Regions from separate parts of the Streptomyces sp. NPDC002788 genome, predicted to be linked through region 1. Evidence: predicted binding sites of a transcription regulator. Region 1 holds the regulator's gene; each other region holds the start of a gene.
The links. The regulator HrcA, encoded in region 1, represses chaperone genes, less so after heat shock. The targets are predictions, from matches to a motif close to TTNGCACTCNGNNNNNCNGAGTGCNAA.

Region 1 (6,150 bases):
GCCGGAGGCGTGCGTCGCGGAGGCCCGCGCGGCCGGGTTCGACCATGTGAATCTCGACCTGATCTACGGCACGCCGGGTGAGTCCGACGAGGACTGGCGGGCGTCGCTGGACGCGGTGCTGGCGGCCGGGCCGGATCATGTCAGCGCGTACGCCCTGATCGTGGAGGAAGGGACGCAGCTGGCTCGCCGGATCCGCCGGGGCGAGGTACCGATGACCGACGACGATGTGCATGCCGACCGGTATCTGATCGCGGACGAGGTCCTCTCGTCAGCCGGGTTCGAGTGGTACGAGGTCTCGAACTGGGCGACCTCGCGGGCGGGGCGGTGCCTGCACAACGAGCTCTACTGGCGGGGCGCCGACTGGTGGGGGGCCGGGCCCGGTGCGCACAGCCATGTGGGCGGTGTGCGGTGGTGGAACGTGAAGCACCCCGGTGCGTACGCGGCGGCGCTTGCGGCGGGGCGGTCGCCCGGTGCCGGGCGTGAGCTGCTGACGGAAGAGGACCGCCGGGTCGAGCGGATTCTGCTGGAGCTGCGGCTGCGGGACGGGGTGCCGTTGTCGCTGCTGCGGGAGGAGGGGCTTGCCGCGTCGCGCCGGGCGTTGTCGGACGGGCTGCTCCAGGAGGGGCCGTACGCGGACGGGCGTGCGGTGCTGACCTTGCGAGGGCGGTTGCTCGCGGACGGCGTGGTGCGGGACCTCGTGGAATGAGGTGCTCGGCGTCGGTGGCGGCTGGGCGCGGCTAGGTGGCCGCGGTCACCTTCGGCCTGGCCCAGTGCGGGCTCGCCCTGCTACTGCGCGAGCGGTTGCGGCCAGGGAGCCGTCACGAAGTCGATCAGTTCCTCCACCCTGCCCAGCAACACCGGCTCCAGGTCCTTGTACGAGCGCACCCCCGACAGGATCCGCTGCCAAGCCGCGCCCGTGTTCTCCGGCCAGCCCAGGGCCCTGCACACGCCGGTCTTCCAGTCCTGACCGCGGGGGACGCGGGGCCACGCCCCGATGCCCAGGGACGACGGTTTCACCGCCTCCCAGACGTCGATGTAGGGGTGGCCGACGATCAGGGCGTGTTCGCTGGTCACCGCCTGCGCGATGCGCCACTCCTTCGAGCCCGGCACGAGGTGGTCCACTAGGACGCCCAGCCGCGCGTCCGGCCCGGGCGCGAAGTCGGTGACGATCGACGGGAGGTCGTCGACGCCCTCCAGGTATTCCACGACCACGCCCTCGATGCGCAGGTCGTCGCCCCACACCTTCTCGACCAGTTCCGCGTCGTGCCGGCCCTCGACGTAGATGCGGCCGGCGCGGGCCACACGGGCGCGTGCGCCGGGTACGGCCACCGAACCGGAGGCCGTACGGGCGGGGCGCTCGGGGCCGCGCGAGGAGGGGCGGACCAGCGTCACGACCTTGCCCTCCAGGAGGAAGCCGCGCGGTTCCATCGGGAACACGCGGTGCTTGCCGAAGCGGTCCTCCAGCGTCACCGTGCCCGCCTCGCAGCGGATCACGGCGCCGCAGAAACCGGTCCCGGGCTCCTCGACCACCAGACCCGGCTCCGCCGGAACCTCGGGCACCGGCTGCGGCTTCTTCCACGGCGGAGTCATATCGGGCGAGTACTGGCGCATTCGAATGACGATAGGAGAAGCCGCCGACCGGTCACGGAGACACGCCGAACCGAGCCGCCAGCGCGTCCCGCTGGGCCCGGACGAACGCCGCGTCCACCACCGCTCCGTGACCGGGCACGTACACCGCGTCCTCGCCGCCCAGGTCGAGCAGCCGGTCCAGGGCGGCCGGCCAGTGCGACGGCACGGCGTCCGGGCCCGCCTGCGGCTCACCCGACTCCTCGACCAGGTCGCCGCAGAACACCACCTCCGGGTCACCCGGCACCAGCACCGCCAGGTCGTGCGCGGTGTGCCCCGGGCCGACGTTCGCCAGCAGTACCTGGCACCCGCCGCCCAGGTCGAGGGTCCACTCCCCGGAGACCAGGTGGCGGGGCGGGACCAGCCGGTCCGCCGACTCCCGCGCGGTGTTCTCCGCCAAGCCGTTCCCTACCGCGTCCGCGCGCAGTTCCTCGCGGTCGCGCACACGCGTCAGCACCGCGTCCACGCCCACCGCGCCGAACAGCTCCGCCCCCACGAACGCCGCCGCCCCGAAGACATGGTCGAAGTGGGGATGCGTCAGCGCGAGATGTGTCACACGGTGACCGGTGAGGGACTGCGCCTGCTCGCGCAACCGCGCGCCCTCGGCCGGGCTCGACCCGGCGTCGATCACGAGGACCGCACCCTCACCCGCGACCAGCCCCGCCGTGCAGTCCCACACCGGCAGCCGGCACCGCCCCACCCCGGCGGCCACGCGCTCCCACCCCAGCTCTTCCCAAGTCACCCTCATACGGCGACGCTAGCCGTGCACCCCCGCTCAGGGCACGACGACGCACGACCAGCCTTGCCGGGGGCGTACCCCACCGCCGTACACTGGGCCGGGGGATGCTGGCACTCGCACACGCAGAGTGCCAGGCCGCGACCGGCAGGGCAGCAGACGGACGATCTGGAGGTGTGCGCGATGCTCAGTGAACGCAGGCTTCAGGTGCTGCGCGCCATCGTCCAGGACTACGTCGGCACCGAGGAGCCCGTCGGCTCCAAGGCCCTCACCGAGCGGCACAACCTCGGCGTCTCCCCGGCGACCGTCCGCAACGACATGGCGGCCCTCGAGGACGAGGGGTACATCGCCCAGCCGCACACCAGCGCCGGGCGCATCCCCACCGACAAGGGCTACCGGCTGTTCGTGGACAAGCTCGCCGGTGTCAAGCCGATGACCGCGCCCGAGCGGCGCGCGATCCAGAATTTCCTCGAGGGCGCCGTCGACCTCGACGACGTCGTGGCGCGCACGGTACGGCTGCTCGCGCAGCTCACGCGCCAGGTCGCCGTGGTGCAGTACCCGTCACTGACCCGCTCGACCGTGCGTCATGTGGAGTTGCTCTCCCTGGCGCCCGCGCGCGTGATGCTCGTGCTGATCACGGACACCGGGCGGGTAGAGCAGCGTGTGGTGGACTGCCCGGCGCCCTTCGGCGAGGCCTCGCTCGCGGATCTGCGCGCGCGGCTCAACAGCCGGGTGGCGAACCGTCGTTTCACGGATGTGCCGAGTCTGGTGGAGGATCTCCCCGAGGCGTTCGAGCACGAGGACCGGGGTACGGTCTCCATGGTGCTCTCCACGCTTCTGGAGACGCTCGTCGAGGAGAACGAGGAGCGGCTGATGATCGGCGGCACCGCCAATCTGACCCGCTTCGGTCATGACTTCCCCCTCACGATCCGGCCGGTGCTGGAGGCGCTGGAGGAGCAGGTCGTGCTCCTCAAGCTGCTCGGCGAGGCGCAGGATCCGGGCGTGACCGTACGGATCGGTCACGAGAACGCCCACGAAGGACTCAACTCCACGTCCGTCGTGTCGGTCGGCTACGGTTCGGGCGGCGAGGCAGTCGCCAAGCTCGGCGTGGTCGGACCGACCCGCATGGACTACCCGGGAACGATGGGAGCGGTACGCGCAGTGGCACGGTACGTCGGACAGATCCTGGCGGAGTCGTAGTGGCCACGGACTACTACGCCGTACTCGGCGTGCGCCGCGACGCGTCGCAGGAAGAGATCAAGAAGGCCTTCCGGCGGCTCGCCCGCGAGCTGCACCCGGACGTCAACCCCGACCCGAAGACCCAGGAGCGGTTCAAGGAGATCAACGCCGCCTACGAGGTGCTGTCGGACCCGCAGAAGAAGCAGGTCTACGACCTCGGCGGCGACCCGCTCTCGCAGGCCGGAGGCGGCGGCGCGGGCGGCTTCGGAGCCGGTGGCTTCGGGAACTTCTCCGACATCATGGACGCGTTCTTCGGCACGGCGTCGCAGCGCGGACCGCGCTCGCGCACCCGCCGCGGCCAGGACGCGATGATCCGCATCGAGGTGGAGCTCGACGAGGCGGCCTTCGGCACGACGAAGGACATCCAGGTCGACACGGCGGTCGTCTGCAACACCTGCAGCGGTGAGGGCGCGGCCCCCGGCACCTCCGCGCAGACGTGTGACATGTGCCGCGGTCGCGGTGAGGTGTCGCAGGTCACCCGGTCCTTCCTGGGCCAGGTCATGACGTCCCGGCCCTGCCCGCAGTGCCAGGGCTTCGGCACGGTGGTCCCGACGCCGTGCCCCGAGTGCGCGGGCGACGGCCGCGTGCGGTCCCGCCGGACCCTCACGGTCAAGATCCCGGCAGGTGTCGACAACGGCACGCGGATCCAGCTCGCCGGCGAGGGCGAGGTCGGGCCCGGTGGCGGCCCGGCCGGTGACCTCTACGTCGAGATCCACGAGCTGCCGCACTCCATGTTCCAGCGGCGCGGCGACGACCTGCACTGCACGGTGACGATCCCGATGACGGCGGCGGCCCTCGGCACGAAGGTGCCTCTGGAGACGCTCGACGGCATGGAGGAGGTCGACATCCGCCCGGGCACCCAGTCCGGCCAGTCCATCCCGCTGCACGCCCGCGGTGTCACGCACCTGCGCGGCGGCGGGCGCGGCGACCTCATCGTCCACGTCGAGGTCCAGACCCCGACCAAGCTCGACCCCGAGCAGGAGCGCCTGCTCCGCGAGTTCTCCAAACTACGCGGCGAGGAACGCCCGACGGGGCAGTTCCAGCCCGGGCAGCAAGGATTGTTCTCGCGGCTGAAGGACGCCTTCAACGGTCGCTGACGGGGGTGGCCCGGCCGGTGACGGGGTGGGTGCCGGGTAGCAGGAGGCGCCTGTTCCTCTGGTCTATGCCACCCGGCAGGCCGGTTTCGGACTTGTTCGGAAGGCGTGACAACATGCGGTCATGTCCTCCGCGCTGACCGATCTTTTCCCGCTCCCGATCGTGCAGGCCCCCATGGCGGGCGGCGTCTCCGTGCCGAAGCTCGTCGCCGCCGTGTGCGAGGCGGGCGGGCTCGGCTTCCTCGCCGCCGGGTACAAGACCGCCGACGGGATGTACCAGGAGATCAAACAGCTCAGGAGCCTGACCGCCAGGCCCTTCGGCGTCAACGTCTTCATGCCGCAGCCCGAGTACGCCGACCCCGCCGCCGTCGACGTCTACGCTCATCAGCTGGCCGGCGAGGCCACCTGGTACGAGGCCGAGCTGGGCGATCCCGACAGCGGACGCGACGACGGCTTCGAGGCCAAGATCGTGGTGCTGCGCGACAACCCCGTGCCGGTGGTGTCGTTCCACTTCGGCGTGCCGAGCCGTGAGGTGATCGACGCCCTGCACCGCGTCGGCACCTTCGTCCTGGCCGCGGCGACCACCCCCGACGAGGCCCGGGCCGTCGAGCGGGCGGGCGCGGACGGCGTCATCGCCCAGGGCGTCGAGGCCGGCGGCCACCAGGGCACCCACCGGGACGTCCCCGAGACGGACGGCTCCGGCATCGGCCTGCTGTCGCTGGTCGCCCAGGTGCGCGAGGCCGTCAACATCCCGATCATCGCCGCGGGTGGCATCATGCGCGGCGGCCAGATCGCCGGGGCGCTCGCGGCGGGCGCGAGCGCCGCCCAGCTGGGCACCGCCTTCCTCGCCACGCACGAGTCGGGCGCGCACGCCCTGCACAAGCAGGCGCTGACCAACCCCCTGTTCGTCCGGACCGAGTTGACCCGGGCGTTCTCGGGCCGGCCCGCGCGTGGCCTCGTCAACCGGTTCCTGCGGGAGCACGGTCCGTACGCGCCCGCCGCGTATCCCGAGATCCACCACCTCACCTCGCCGCTGCGCAAGGCCGCCGCCAAGGCCGGGGACGCGCAGGGGATGGCGCTGTGGGCGGGGCAGGGCCACCGGATGGCGCGGGAGCTGCCGGCCGGACAGCTGGTGGAGGTGCTCGCGGGAGAACTCGCCGCGGCCCGTGCGGCGTCGGCCGGCGGGGGCGTTCTGTGACCGCGCCGGTGTTCGTGGTCGAGCACTTCGACGCGGGCCTGGGCGGCCGGTACGTGCTCCACGGGCCGGAGGGACGGCACGCCGTCTCCGTGAAGCGGCTGCGGGCCGGCGAGGACGTCGTCCTCACGGACGGGGCCGGGCGGTGGGCGGACTGCGTCGTGCTCGACACGGAGGGCAAGGACCGGCTGGTCGTCCAACTGGACTCGGTGAGCGAGGAGCCGCCGGAGCAGCCGCGGGTCACCGTCGTCCAGGCGCTG
Region 2 (6,150 bases), on a different contig from region 1:
GAAGGCCCTGCTGGAGCAGATCGACTCCCAGAACCTGCTCTCCGACCCGGCGAAGCTCTACCGCGTCGCCGACACGGTGACCACCGGCCTGACCACGGACACCGGCCTCGACTCCCTCACCGAACTGGCCGGGCTCGGCCAGAGCCTGCAGGGCCTTGCGCCGGGCGGGGTCCGGACGGTGACGATGCCGGTGGTGCGGGCACCGTCGGACCCCAACCGGGTGGTGGCGGAGGAGCCTCAGGCGCGGAAGCTGTGGAAGTCGCTGCGCTGACCTGCGGAAACTCCGGCACCCCGGCCCGTACCCGGAGACCGGCTGGTCCCGCATCGCCACCCTCTACGGCCCCCTGGCCGCCGCTTGCCGTCGCCGGTCGTGGAGCTGAACCGCGCGGTGGCCAGGCTCGATGCCCGAGGGCCCGGCAACCGCCCTGCCCCTCGTCGACGCCCTGGCCGGTGACCCCGCCCTGCGCGACGACCACCTGGTGCCCAGCGTCCGCGGCGACCTCCTGTCCCGCCTCGGCCGGACGACTCAGGCCCGGGCCGAGTTCGAACGGGCGGCGGCCCTGACGAGCAACGCGCGGGAGAGGGAGCTGCGGCGGGCGGCGGAGGAGTCCTGAACGTCAGGCGGGGCGCCCGATCAGCATCGCCGGTGCTCCGGCGACCCGGGTCAGAAACACCGTGGCCGCGTGCGGGCCCTGCGGCTTGACCTTCCTGCGGAGCTCCTCCGGCTCGACCGCCGAGCCGCGCTTCTTCACGGTCAGCGTGCCGACCTGACGCTCCCGCAGCAGGGCCTTCAGCTTCTTGACGTTGAAGGGGAGGTGGTCGGTGAGCTCGTAGGCGGTGGCGTACGGGGTCGGCCGGAGTGCGTCGGACGTGACGTACGCGATGGTCGCGTCGAGCAGTCCGCCGTCGACCTGGTCGGCCACCTCGGCGACCAGATGGGCGCGGATGACGGCGCCGTCGGGCTCGTAGAGATAGCGGCCGGGCGGGCGGACCCGCGGGTCGGGCAGGCCGCGCGAGAGCAGGGTGCGGGGGCCCGGCAGCAGGGTGGCCCGTACCGCGCCCGGCTCGGTGCCGAACCACAGCACCGCCTCCTTGACGTCCCCGCCGTCGGAGATCCACTCGGCCTCGGCATCGTCCGGGACCGACTCGTGCGGGATGCCGGGGGCGATCTTCAGCGCGGCGGCGCCAGGCGCCCGGCGGGCGGCACGGACCGCCCAGGACAGGGGTGGTGAGTAGGCCTCGGGGTCGAAGATCCGGCCCCGGCCGCCACGCCTGGCCGGGTCGACGAAGACGGCGTCGTACCCCGCCGTGTCCACGTCCGTGACGTCCGCCTCCCGCACCTCGATCAGGTCGGCCAGCCCCAGCGCGTCAGCGTTCGCCCGGGCCGCCGCGGCCGTCTGCGGGTCCCGGTCCACGGCCAGGACCCGGATCCCGGCACGGGCCAGCGCGATCGCGTCACCGCCGATGCCGCAGCACAGGTCGGCGACCGAGGTCACACCGAGCTCGGCCATCCGCCCGGCCCGGTAGGCCGCCACGCTCGCCCGGGTCGACTGCTCCACCCCGTTCGGCGTGAAGAACATCCGCCCCGCGTCCTCGGCTCCCAACTTCACGGCCGCCCGCTGCCGCAGCCGCGCCTGACCCAGCGCCGCCGACACCAGCTCTGCCGGGTGCTCGCGGCGCAGCCGGGTCGCGACGGCCAGCTCCCGCGCCGGGTCGGTGTCCCGCACCTCGTCGAGGAGGGCGCGGCCTTCGGAGGTCAGGAGGAGAGCGAGGTCGTTCACCCGATCATTGTCCGCCACGGCGCCGAGGGAGGTGTGTGGGCCAGTCGGTGGATGGTGCGCCCCCGGCCGCGGTGTCGGGGCCGGTTCGCGGAGACCGGCTGCGAGGATCCGGCATCATGCGAGCAGTCGTACAAAACGACAAAAGTCGGGTATCTGGCGGTGTGCGGACCGGCCTCGCCGTGCTCACCCTCGCCGCCATCGCCGCAGGCTGCGCGCAGGGCGGCGGTACCGGCCGGGTCACCCCGGCCGGCGGCCAGCAGCCCCTCGACGCGCCCCCGGCCCGCGCCCTCGACTCCTACGCCTCCAAACTGCGCGCCGCGCACGCCGCCCGGGCCGCCGCCGCGCATCGCTGGGGGCTCAGGAAGGTTCCGCTGTCCGCCCCGCCGGCCCCCGAGGAGAAGCCAAGGATCAAGACCCGCAAGGGCTTCCAGGTGGACGGCCACCGGGAACTGAACCTCCCGCCCGTCTTCACCACGATCCCGACCCGGGACAAGGTCGTCTTCCTCACCATCGACGACGGCGCCGAGAAGGACCCGGCGTTCCTGCGGATGATGAGCGACCTGGACGTCCCCTACAGCGCGTTCCTCAGCGGCTACCTGGTGAAGGACGACGCCCGCTACTTCCGGAGGATGCAGGCCCAAGGCGTGGTCCTGAACAACCACACCCTGCACCACCCCTACCTGCCGGGCCTGTCGTACCGGCAGCAGGAACGAGAGATCTGCGGCATGCAGCGCTACATGGAGAGGCGCTTCGGCAAGCGCCCCACTCTCTTCCGCCCGCCCTACGGCAGTTACAACCGGGCGACCCTGCGCGCCGCCAAGGCCTGCGGCATCAGGTACGCCCCCCTCTGGAACGAGGAGGTCTTCGCCGACCGCTGGGAGTACCGCGAGTCGGACCGCGAGCTGCGCCCGGGCGACATCGTCCTCACCCACTTCCGGGGCCGCGACCAGTGGAAGGGCACGATGCCGGACATGATCCGCCGCTTCCTGGACAAGGTCACGGCCGAGGGGTACGCGGTGGGACGGCTGGAGGACTACCTGTGAGGCGGCGGGCGGCCGCCGCCGCGCTGTGTACGGGCGTGCTCCTGCTGACCGGATGCGCCGGGGCGGCGGGGGAGCGTCCGGGCACCGCCGACGGCCGGGCCCAGGACCCGGCGCACGCGGCGAGCCGCCCCCACCACCTCCCGCCCGTCGTCGACCACGTCCCCACCCGGGACCCGGTCGTCTTCCTCACCTACGACGACGGCGCCGAACGCGACCCCCGCTTCGTCGGCCTCGTCCGCGAACGGCGGCTCCCGGTCAGCATGTTCCTCACGGACAGCGTCGTGGGCCCCGGCTACGGCCACTTCGCCCGGCTGCGCGCGGTCGGCGCGTCCATCCAGAACCACACCCTCGACCACCCCGCCCTGCGCGGCCTGCCCTACGCCGGCCAGCGCGCCGAGATCTGCGGCCAGCAGCACAAGCTCCACTCCCGCTTCGGCATCCGCCCCAGCCTCTTCCGCCCGCCCTACGGCACGTACGACACCACGACCCTGCGCGCCGCCGCCGACTGCGGCATCCGGGCGGTCGTCCTCTGGCGGGCGTCCCTGGCGGCCGACGGCGAACTGACGTACACGCGCGGCAGGCCCGGCCTGCGTCCCGGCGACATCGTCTCGGTGCCGACGGGCGAGACCGGGTCCCTGACCCTCACGGAACGGACCGAGCGCCTGCTGAGGGAGATCGAGCGCCGGGGTCTGCGGGTGGGACGGCTGGAGGACCACCTCTGACGTCCCGGCGCCGAGCGGCGAATCTCAGCCGGTCCGGCGCTCGAGGGCGAGGCCGTTCAGGCCGGAGCCGGGGCCTGGGGGCGGCAGCCCCGGTGAGCCGGGACGCCGTCGCCGAGCACCGCGCGAAGGTAGGCCGACAGCGAAGGCGTTGGCCGACGCGCCGCCCGCAATTGGCACTCCGCTTGACCGAGTGCTAATCGCGGTCATAGTCTCAGCTCTGGCACTCGACACAGGAGAGTGCCAACACAGCGACGGGCAGGTCCGGCACCCGCGACGACGGATCGACCTGGTCGCCACCTCAGACAGTTAACCCCGTGAGATCTCCGAAGGGGGAGGTCGGATCGTGACGACCACCAGCTCCAAGGTTGCCATCAAGCCGCTCGAGGACCGCATTGTGGTCCAGCCGCTCGACGCCGAGCAGACCACCGCCTCTGGCCTGGTCATCCCGGACACCGCCAAGGAGAAGCCCCAGGAGGGCGTCGTCCTGGCCGTGGGCCCGGGCCGCTTCGAGGACGGCAACCGTCTTCCGCTCGACGTCTCCGTCGGCGACGTCGTGCTCTACAGCAAGTACGGCGGCACCGAGGTGAAGTACAACGGCGAGGAGTACCTCGTCCTCTCGGCCCGCGACGTGCTCGCGATCGTCGAGAAGTAGTTCACCCCAAGCACATTGCTTTGAACTGCGCCCCTGGCCCCCGCGAGCGACAACAAGCCGGGCGCCCGGGGCGCAGTGCCGTTACCCCAGATTCCGGAAGAGGGCTCACGCTCCCATGGCGAAGATCCTGAAGTTCGACGAGGACGCCCGTCGCGCCCTCGAGCGCGGCGTCAACAAGCTTGCCGACACGGTCAAGGTGACGATCGGCCCCAAGGGCCGCAACGTCGTCATCGACAAGAAGTTCGGCGCTCCCACCATCACCAACGACGGTGTCACGATCGCCCGCGAGGTCGAGATCGAGGACCCGTACGAGAACCTCGGTGCCCAGCTGGTCAAGGAGGTGGCGACCAAGACCAACGACATCGCGGGTGACGGTACGACCACCGCGACCGTGCTCGCCCAGGCGCTCGTGCGCGAGGGCCTGAAGAACGTCGCCGCCGGTGCTTCCCCGGCCGCCCTGAAGAAGGGCATCGACGCCGCCGTCGCCGCTGTGTCCGAGGAACTCCTCGCGACCGCCCGGCCGATCGACGAGAAGTCCGACATCGCCGCCGTCGCCGGTCTGTCCGCCCAGGACAGCCAGGTCGGCGAGCTCATCGCCGAGGCGATGGACAAGGTCGGCAAGGACGGTGTGATCACCGTCGAGGAGTCCAACACCTTCGGTCTGGAGCTGGACTTCACCGAGGGCATGGCCTTCGACAAGGGCTACCTGTCGCCGTACTTCGTGACGGACCAGGAGCGCATGGAAGCCGTCCTGGACGACCCGTACATCCTCATCACGCAGGGCAAGATCTCCGCCATCGCGGACCTCCTGCCGCTGCTGGAGAAGGTCATCCAGTCCAACGCCTCCAAGCCGCTGCTGATCATCGCCGAGGACGTCGAGGGCGAGGCCCTGTCCACCCTCGTCGTGAACAAGATCCGCGGCACCTTCAACGCCGTCGCGGTGAAGGCCCCCGGCTTCGGCGACCGCCGCAAGGCGATGCTGCAGGACCTGGCGGTCCTCACCGGCGCCACGGTCGTCTCCGAGGAGGTCGGCCTCAAGCTCGACCAGGTCGGTCTGGACGTCCTCGGCTCCGCCCGCCGCGTCACCGTCACCAAGGACGACACCACGGTTGTCGACGGCGCCGGCAACAAGGACGACGTGCAGGGCCGCGTCGCCCAGATCAAGGCCGAGATCGAGTCCACCGACTCCGACTGGGACCGCGAGAAGCTCCAGGAGCGCCTCGCGAAGCTGGCCGGCGGCGTGTGCGTCATCCGCGTGGGTGCCGCCACCGAGGTCGAGCTCAAGGAGCGCAAGCACCGTCTGGAGGACGCCATCTCCGCGACCCGCGCCGCGGTCGAGGAGGGCATCGTCTCCGGTGGTGGCTCCGCGCTGGTCCACGCCGTCAAGGTCCTCGAGGGCAACCTCGGCAAGACCGGCGACGAGGCCACCGGTGTCGCCGTCGTGCGCAAGGCCGCCGTCGAGCCGCTGCGCTGGATCGCCGAGAACGCCGGCCTGGAGGGTTACGTCATCACCTCCAAGGTCGCCGAGCTCGACAAGGGCCAGGGCTTCAACGCCGCCACCGGCGAGTACGGCGACCTGGTCAAGGCCGGCGTCATCGACCCGGTGAAGGTCACCCGCTCCGCCCTGGAGAACGCCGCCTCCATCGCCTCCCTCCTCCTCACGACCGAGACCCTGGTCGTCGAGAAGAAGGAAGAGGAGGAGCCGGCCGCCGGAGGCCACAGCCACGGCCACTCCCACTGAGGCACCGACCTCTGAGAGGAGCCCCCGTCCCGCCTCGCGCGGAACGGGGGCTTCTCCCGTACCGGGCTCCTGTCACAGCTCCAGCGGATCCAGCGCCCCGAGCTGCTGCATCAGCCCCAGCCGGTCGTACTGCCACCAGCCCTCGGCGATCTTCCCGTCCGGCGTGCAGCGGTGGACGGTCGTCCCGGTGATGGTGACCTCCTGCCCGGTC
Region 3 (6,150 bases), on a different contig from region 1:
GCGAGTGCGCCGGAGAAGAACGTGCCGGGCACGCTTTGTGCGATCGCCCGGTGGAAGAGGCCTGCCGCACGCGGCATGGCCAGCAGCGAGGCGATCGAACCCCCGCCCGCGGACTCACCGAAGACGGTGACCTGCCCGGGGTCGCCGCCGAACGCCGCGATGTTGTCCCGCACCCATTCCAGGGCCGCCACCTGGTCGAGCAGGCCGCGGTTGGCGGGTGCTCCCTCGATGGACGCGAACCCCTCCATGCCGACGCGGTAGTTGAGGGTGACGACCACGACATCCCCGTCGGCCGCGATGTGCCGGGCGTCGTAGCCGGGGCTGCCGGCGTGGCCGAGCTTGTAGGCGCCGCCGTAGATCCACACCATCACCGGGCGCCGGGCGGCCGGATCGGCCTCGGGGGTCCAGACGTTGACCGTGAGCCACTCGTCGCCCTCGGGCACGTCGATCAGGCCCGGACCGCCCATCAGGCCGAGGTCCTGCGGGGGCGGCGGGCCGAAGGCGTACGCCTCCCGTATGCCGTCCCAGGGGCGGGCTGGACGCGGGGCCATGAAGCGGGCCTCGCCGACCGGGGGTGCGGCGAAGGGGATACCGCGGAAGACAGCGAGCCCCTCCTCCCGCCGGCCCCGCACCGCGCCGGCGGTGGTGCGCACCACCGGCGCGGACCCGGACGGGCCGTCCGTGGGTGGGCGGGACTCGGTCGTCGTCATCTGGATCTCCTCGCGGATGCCGGTGAACGGGCGTTCAGGCCAGTGTCCTTGACTGCCGCAAGCAGTTCCAGAGCCTCGGGTTCCGGCCTCAGCTGAGCGACTTCAGCGCCGCCGGGTCGTACGGCGCCAGGTCCTCGAAGCGGCCGTCGAGCACCTTGCGGGCCCACTCCGGGTCCTGGAGCAGGGCGCGGCCCACGGCGACCATGTCGAACTCGTCGCGCTCGAGGCGGTCCAGGAGGTTGTCGAGGTCGCCGACCTCGGCGCCCTGACCCTGGAAGGACTTGAGGAAGTCGACGCCGTTCAGGCCGACCGAGCCGACGGTGATAGCGGGCTTGCCGGTGAGCTTCTTGGTCCAGCCGGCGAGGTTGAGGTCGGAGTCGTCGAACTCGGGCACCCAGTAGCGGCGGGTGGAGGCGTGGAAGGCGTCGGCGCCGGCCGCGGCGAGCGGGGTGAGGATGGCCTCCAGCTCCTCGGGCGTCTCGGCGAGGCGGGCGTCGTAGGCCTCCTGCTTCCACTGGGAGTAGCGGAAGATGACGGGGAAGTCTGGGGAGACGGTCTCGCGGACGGCCGCGACGATCTCCGCCGAGAGCTTGGTGCGGGCGACCCGGTCGCCGCCGTAGGCGTCGGTGCGGCGGTTGGTGCCCTCCCACAGGAACTGGTCGAGCAGGTAGCCGTGGGCTCCGTGGATCTCCACGCCGTCGAAGCCGATGCGCTCGGCGGCGGCGGCGGCCTCGGCGAACGCGCCGATGACGGCGTCGATGTCGGCCTGGGTCATGGCCTTGCCGGTGGGCTCGGTGGCGCCGATGCGCAGGCCGGAGGGGCCGACGGCCGGGGCGTCGGCGACCGGCGGCTCGCCCTGGTTGCGGACCATGCCGATGTGCCACAGCTGCGGCACGATCGTGCCGCCCGCGGCGTGCACCGCCTCGGCGACCTTCGCCCAGCCCGCGAGCTGCTCCTCGCCGTGGAACCGCGGCACGCGGTCGCTCTGCCCGGCCGACTCGTGCCCGACGTAGGTGCCCTCGGTGACGATGAGGCCGACCCCGGCGGCGGCGCGTCGCGCGTAGTACGAGACGACGTCCTCGCCGGGGACGCCGCCCGGGGAGAACATGCGGGTCATCGGCGCCATCGCGATCCGGTTCGGAACGGTCAGGCCGCCCAGCGATACGGGCCGGGAGAGGATTTCGGCGGCGCGGGAAGCGGCGGCGGCGACAGTCACGTGGGGCTCACTTTCGGATACCGGAAGGTATGTGCAAACGCATATGCCGTGCGTTTCAACCAACCGGCCCCGCCCCGGCCATCCCGTCCCCGCTGTGATCCCGCACACGCCCGAGGGCGGCACCCCCTGTCGGAACAGGAAGTGCCGCCCTCGGCAAGGACGTTGATCGACCAGGTCGATCAGAAGTCCATGTCACCGCCCGGCATGCCGCCACCGGCGGGCGCGGCGGCCTTCTCCGGCTTGTCGGCGATGACGGCCTCGGTGGTGAGGAACAGCGCGGCGATGGAGGCGGCGTTCTGCAGAGCGGAACGGGTCACCTTCGCCGGGTCGATGATGCCCTCGGCGATCATGTCGACGTACTCACCGGTCGCGGCGTTCAGGCCGTGGCCGACGGGCAGGTTGCGCACCTTCTCGACGATGACGCCGCCCTCGAGGCCACCGTTGACGGCGATCTGCTTGAGCGGGGCCTCCAGCGCGAGCTTCACGGCGTTGGCGCCGGTCGCCTCGTCACCCTCGAGGTCCAGCTTCTCGAAGACCGTGGAGGCCTGGAGCAGGGCCACGCCACCACCGGCGACGATGCCCTCCTCGACGGCAGCCTTGGCGTTGCGGACGGCGTCCTCGATGCGGTGCTTGCGCTCCTTGAGCTCCACCTCGGTGGCGGCACCGGCCTTGATGACGGCCACGCCGCCGGCCAGCTTCGCCAGACGCTCCTGGAGCTTCTCGCGGTCGTAGTCCGAGTCGCTGTTCTCGATCTCGGCGCGGATCTGGTTGACCCGGCCCTGGACCTGGTCGGCGGAGCCGGCACCGTCGACGATGGTGGTCTCGTCCTTGGTGATGACGACCTTGCGGGCCTTGCCCAGGAGGTCGATCGTGGCGTTCTCCAGCTTGAGGCCGACCTCCTCGGAGATCACCTCGCCGCCGGTGAGGATGCCGATGTCCTGGAGCATCGCCTTGCGACGGTCACCGAAGCCCGGGGCCTTGACGGCGACGGACTTGAAGGTGCCGCGGATCTTGTTGACGACCAGGGTCGACAGGGCCTCGCCCTCGACGTCCTCGGCGATGATCAGCAGCGGCTTGCCCGACTGCATGACCTTCTCCAGGAGCGGGAGCAGGTCCTTGACGTTGGAGATCTTGGAGTTCGCGATCAGGATGTACGGGTCGTCGAGGACGGCCTCCATACGCTCCATGTCGGTCGCGAAGTACGCCGAGATGTAGCCCTTGTCGAAGCGCATACCCTCGGTGAGCTCCAGCTCCAGACCGAAGGTCTGGGACTCCTCGACGGTGATGACGCCTTCCTTGCCGACCTTGTCCATCGCCTCGGCGATGAGCTCGCCGATCTGGGTGTCGGCGGCGGAGATGGAGGCCGTGGAGGCGATCTGCTCCTTGGTCTCGACGTCCTTCGCCTGCTCCAGCAGGGCGGCGGAGACGGCCTCGACGGCCTTCTCGATACCGCGCTTGAGGGCCATCGGGTTGGCGCCGGCGGCTACGTTGCGCAGGCCCTCCTTGACCAGGGCCTGGGCGAGAACGGTCGCCGTGGTCGTACCGTCACCGGCGACGTCGTCCGTCTTCTTGGCGACTTCCTTGACCAGCTCGGCGCCGATCTTCTCGTACGGGTCCTCGAGCTCGATCTCCTTGGCGATGGACACACCATCGTTGGTGATCGTGGGCGCGCCCCACTTCTTCTCGAGGACGACGTTGCGGCCCTTGGGGCCGAGCGTCACCTTGACGGCGTCCGCGAGCTGGTTCATGCCGCGCTCGAGGCCGCGCCGCGCCTCCTCGTCGAACGCGATGATCTTGGCCATGTGAAGTGGTCCCTCCAGGACTGGGGGTGATTACTTCGGACCGCGCCCGCGCCCGCGACGGACGGCCCCCGACCGGGGTGGTTCCTTGCCCCACCCGGCCCGTGGGCCTCACCGACCCGGTCCTTACGTTGTCACTCTCACCTTCAGAGTGCTAACGCAATGATTAGCACTCGACCCCACAGAGTGCAAGGCGCTCCGGCGCAGCGGGTGCTCATTGAGGGGTGGCGGTCGGGTGACGGGCGGGGGCGAGCGCCTCCGGGGGATCGGCCGGGGCGCTCAGCCACCCGCGAACACCGTCGACGGGGCCTTCGAACAGGCCGAAGGGCCCGCACCCCGGGGGGTACGGGCCCTTCTGAGAAGACCGGTCGCTTGAGCTTTGGTCGTGGTGCGCGTTCAGGCAGAGACGCGAACCATGTCGGCCTGCGGCCCCTTCTGGCCCTGCGAGATCTCGAACTCGACCCGCTGACCCTCTTCAAGGGTGCGGTAGCCGTCCATCTGGATCGCGCTGTAGTGGACGAAAACATCCGCACCACCGTCGACCGCGATGAAGCCGTACCCCTTCTCCGCGTTGAACCACTTGACGGTGCCCTGAGCCATGCCTAACTCCCCTATTACTGGCCCTTGCACAGATCCACACTTCGCGGATCCGGGTCAGACCTCACCCCCCACGGTTGGGGGCGTGCGCCGGAACGCGTCGACCGCGGCTGAATGTATCTGTCCAACTGCCGTCTGCAACAGGTCAATCGGACGAGAATTCTGGACGCGCAGGGTCCGGAATAAAGGGAGAATTCACCCGAATTCAGGGCAAGTCGGGCCACACAAAAAGAGCAAAAGCCGCGAAAGGTGCGCACACTTTGGCTACATCTTGTCGGGCTCGCGGCAGGAATTCAGGGTTCCGATCAAGGGATCGGGAACGCGTTCCCCAACTGTACCGCGCTCAATCACACAGAATTGCCCCCTCCGCTTCTCTCACGGAGGGGGCAATTCGATGAACTCTCAGTGACCGGCATTACTCAAGGTAACAACAAGCCGGTCGACCGGTTCAGCCGCCGGCGACGGCCGGGATGATCGACACGCCGGCGCCGTCCGGCGTCGCCGTCTCCAGTCCCTGTTCGAACCGCACGTCGTCGTCGTTGACGTACACGTTGACGAACCGGCGCAGCTTGCCCTGGTCGTCCAGCACGCGGGCGGCGATGCCGGTGTGGTTCTTCTCCAGATCGGCGATGACCTCGCCGAGGGTCGCCCCGTCGGCGGCGACCTCGGCCTGCCCGCCGGTGTAGGTGCGCAGGATGGTGGGGATGCGAACGGTGACACTCATCGGGGTACGACCTCCGGTTCGATTGCAGCTACGGCTGGGTGGCGCGCCTGAGGGGCGCGGGGTGGTGTCGATGTGCGGCTCCGCCGCGCGGGCGCGACCAGCCCCCACCGGCCGCGGCGAACAACGGTCAGGCGAGTCCGGCGTCCCGGAACGAGTCCAGGTTGGGTCGGATCGTCGCGGTGAGCCCGGTCCCCGCCACCGCGTCCAGCGTCTTGAGGCCGTCCCCGGTGTTCAGCACCACGGTCGTCGACGACGGGTCCAGTGCCCCGTTCTCGATGAGCTTCTTCGTCACGCCCACCGTCACACCACCGGCGGTCTCCGCGAAGATGCCCTCGGTCCGGGCGAGGATCTTGATCGCCTCGACGACCTGCTCGTCGTTCACGTCCTCCACCGCACCGCCCGTGCGCCGCGCGATGTCGAGCACGTACGGCCCGTCCGCCGGGTTGCCGATCGCCAGCGACTTGGCGATGGTGTCCGGCTTCTGGGGGCGCACGACGTCGTGGCCGGCCTTGTACGCCGCGGACACCGGCGAGCAGCCCTCGGCCTGCGCGCCGAAGATCTTGTACGGCTTGTCCTCGACCAGCCCGAGCTTGATCAGCTCCTGCAGGCCCTTGTCGATCTTGGTGAGCTGGGAGCCGGAGGCGATCGGCACCACGATCTGGTCCGGCAGCCGCCAGCCGAGCTGCTCGCAGATCTCGTACGCGAGGGTCTTGGAGCCCTCCGCGTAGTACGGCCGCAGGTTGACGTTGACGAAGCCCCAGCCCTCGCCGGCCGGGTCGCCGATCAGCTCGGAGCAGAAGCGGTTCACGTCGTCGTAGTTGCCCTCGATGCCGACGAGCTCGCCGCCGTAGACCGCGGCCATGACGACCTTGCCCTGCTCCAGGTCGTGCGGGATGAACACGCAGGAGCGGAAGCCGGCCCGGGCCGCGGCGGCGCCCACCGCGCCGGCGAGGTTGCCGGTGGAGGAGCAGGAGAGCGTCGTGAAGCCGAAGGCGCGGGCGGCCTCCAGGGCCTGGGCGACGACACGGTCCTTGAAGGAGTGCGTCGGGTTGCCGGAGTCGTCCTTGACGAAGAGCTTGCCGGCGTCGACACCCAGCTCGCGCG

Region 2: the regulator HrcA is predicted to act here: its motif matches at 3,717-3,743, upstream of groES (co-chaperone GroES).
Region 3: the regulator HrcA is predicted to act here: its motif matches at 3,892-3,918, upstream of groL (chaperonin GroEL).

The regions. Positions count from the first base shown of each region.
Region 1 is NZ_JBSFVB010000002.1:380,499-386,648, forward strand. Features, by position in the region: gene hemW (radical SAM family heme chaperone HemW) at 1-706, shown strand, start outside; gene ACWD1U_RS04955 (DUF3097 domain-containing protein) at 787-1,611, opposite strand; gene ACWD1U_RS04960 (MBL fold metallo-hydrolase) at 1,643-2,374, opposite strand; gene hrcA (heat-inducible transcriptional repressor HrcA) at 2,546-3,562, shown strand; gene dnaJ (molecular chaperone DnaJ) at 3,562-4,698, shown strand; gene ACWD1U_RS04975 (nitronate monooxygenase) at 4,820-5,893, shown strand; gene ACWD1U_RS04980 (16S rRNA (uracil(1498)-N(3))-methyltransferase) at 5,890-6,150, shown strand, end outside.
Region 2 is NZ_JBSFVB010000011.1:197,363-203,512, reverse strand. Features, by position in the region: gene ACWD1U_RS21760 (LCP family protein) at 1-271, shown strand, start outside; partial or broken gene ACWD1U_RS21755 (RNA polymerase subunit sigma-24) at 300-614, shown strand; gene ACWD1U_RS21750 (class I SAM-dependent methyltransferase) at 618-1,781, opposite strand; gene ACWD1U_RS21745 (polysaccharide deacetylase family protein) at 1,898-2,824, shown strand; gene ACWD1U_RS21740 (polysaccharide deacetylase family protein) at 2,821-3,546, shown strand; gene groES (co-chaperone GroES) at 3,890-4,198, shown strand; gene groL (chaperonin GroEL) at 4,314-5,939, shown strand; gene ACWD1U_RS21725 (ester cyclase) at 6,012-6,150, opposite strand, start outside.
Region 3 is NZ_JBSFVB010000010.1:145,702-151,851, reverse strand. Features, by position in the region: gene ACWD1U_RS20220 (carboxylesterase/lipase family protein) at 1-710, opposite strand, end outside; gene ACWD1U_RS20215 (NADH:flavin oxidoreductase) at 799-1,926, opposite strand; gene groL (chaperonin GroEL) at 2,106-3,728, opposite strand; gene ACWD1U_RS20205 (cold-shock protein) at 4,122-4,325, opposite strand; gene ACWD1U_RS20200 (ubiquitin-like small modifier protein 1) at 4,771-5,046, opposite strand; gene thrC (threonine synthase) at 5,174-6,150, opposite strand, start outside.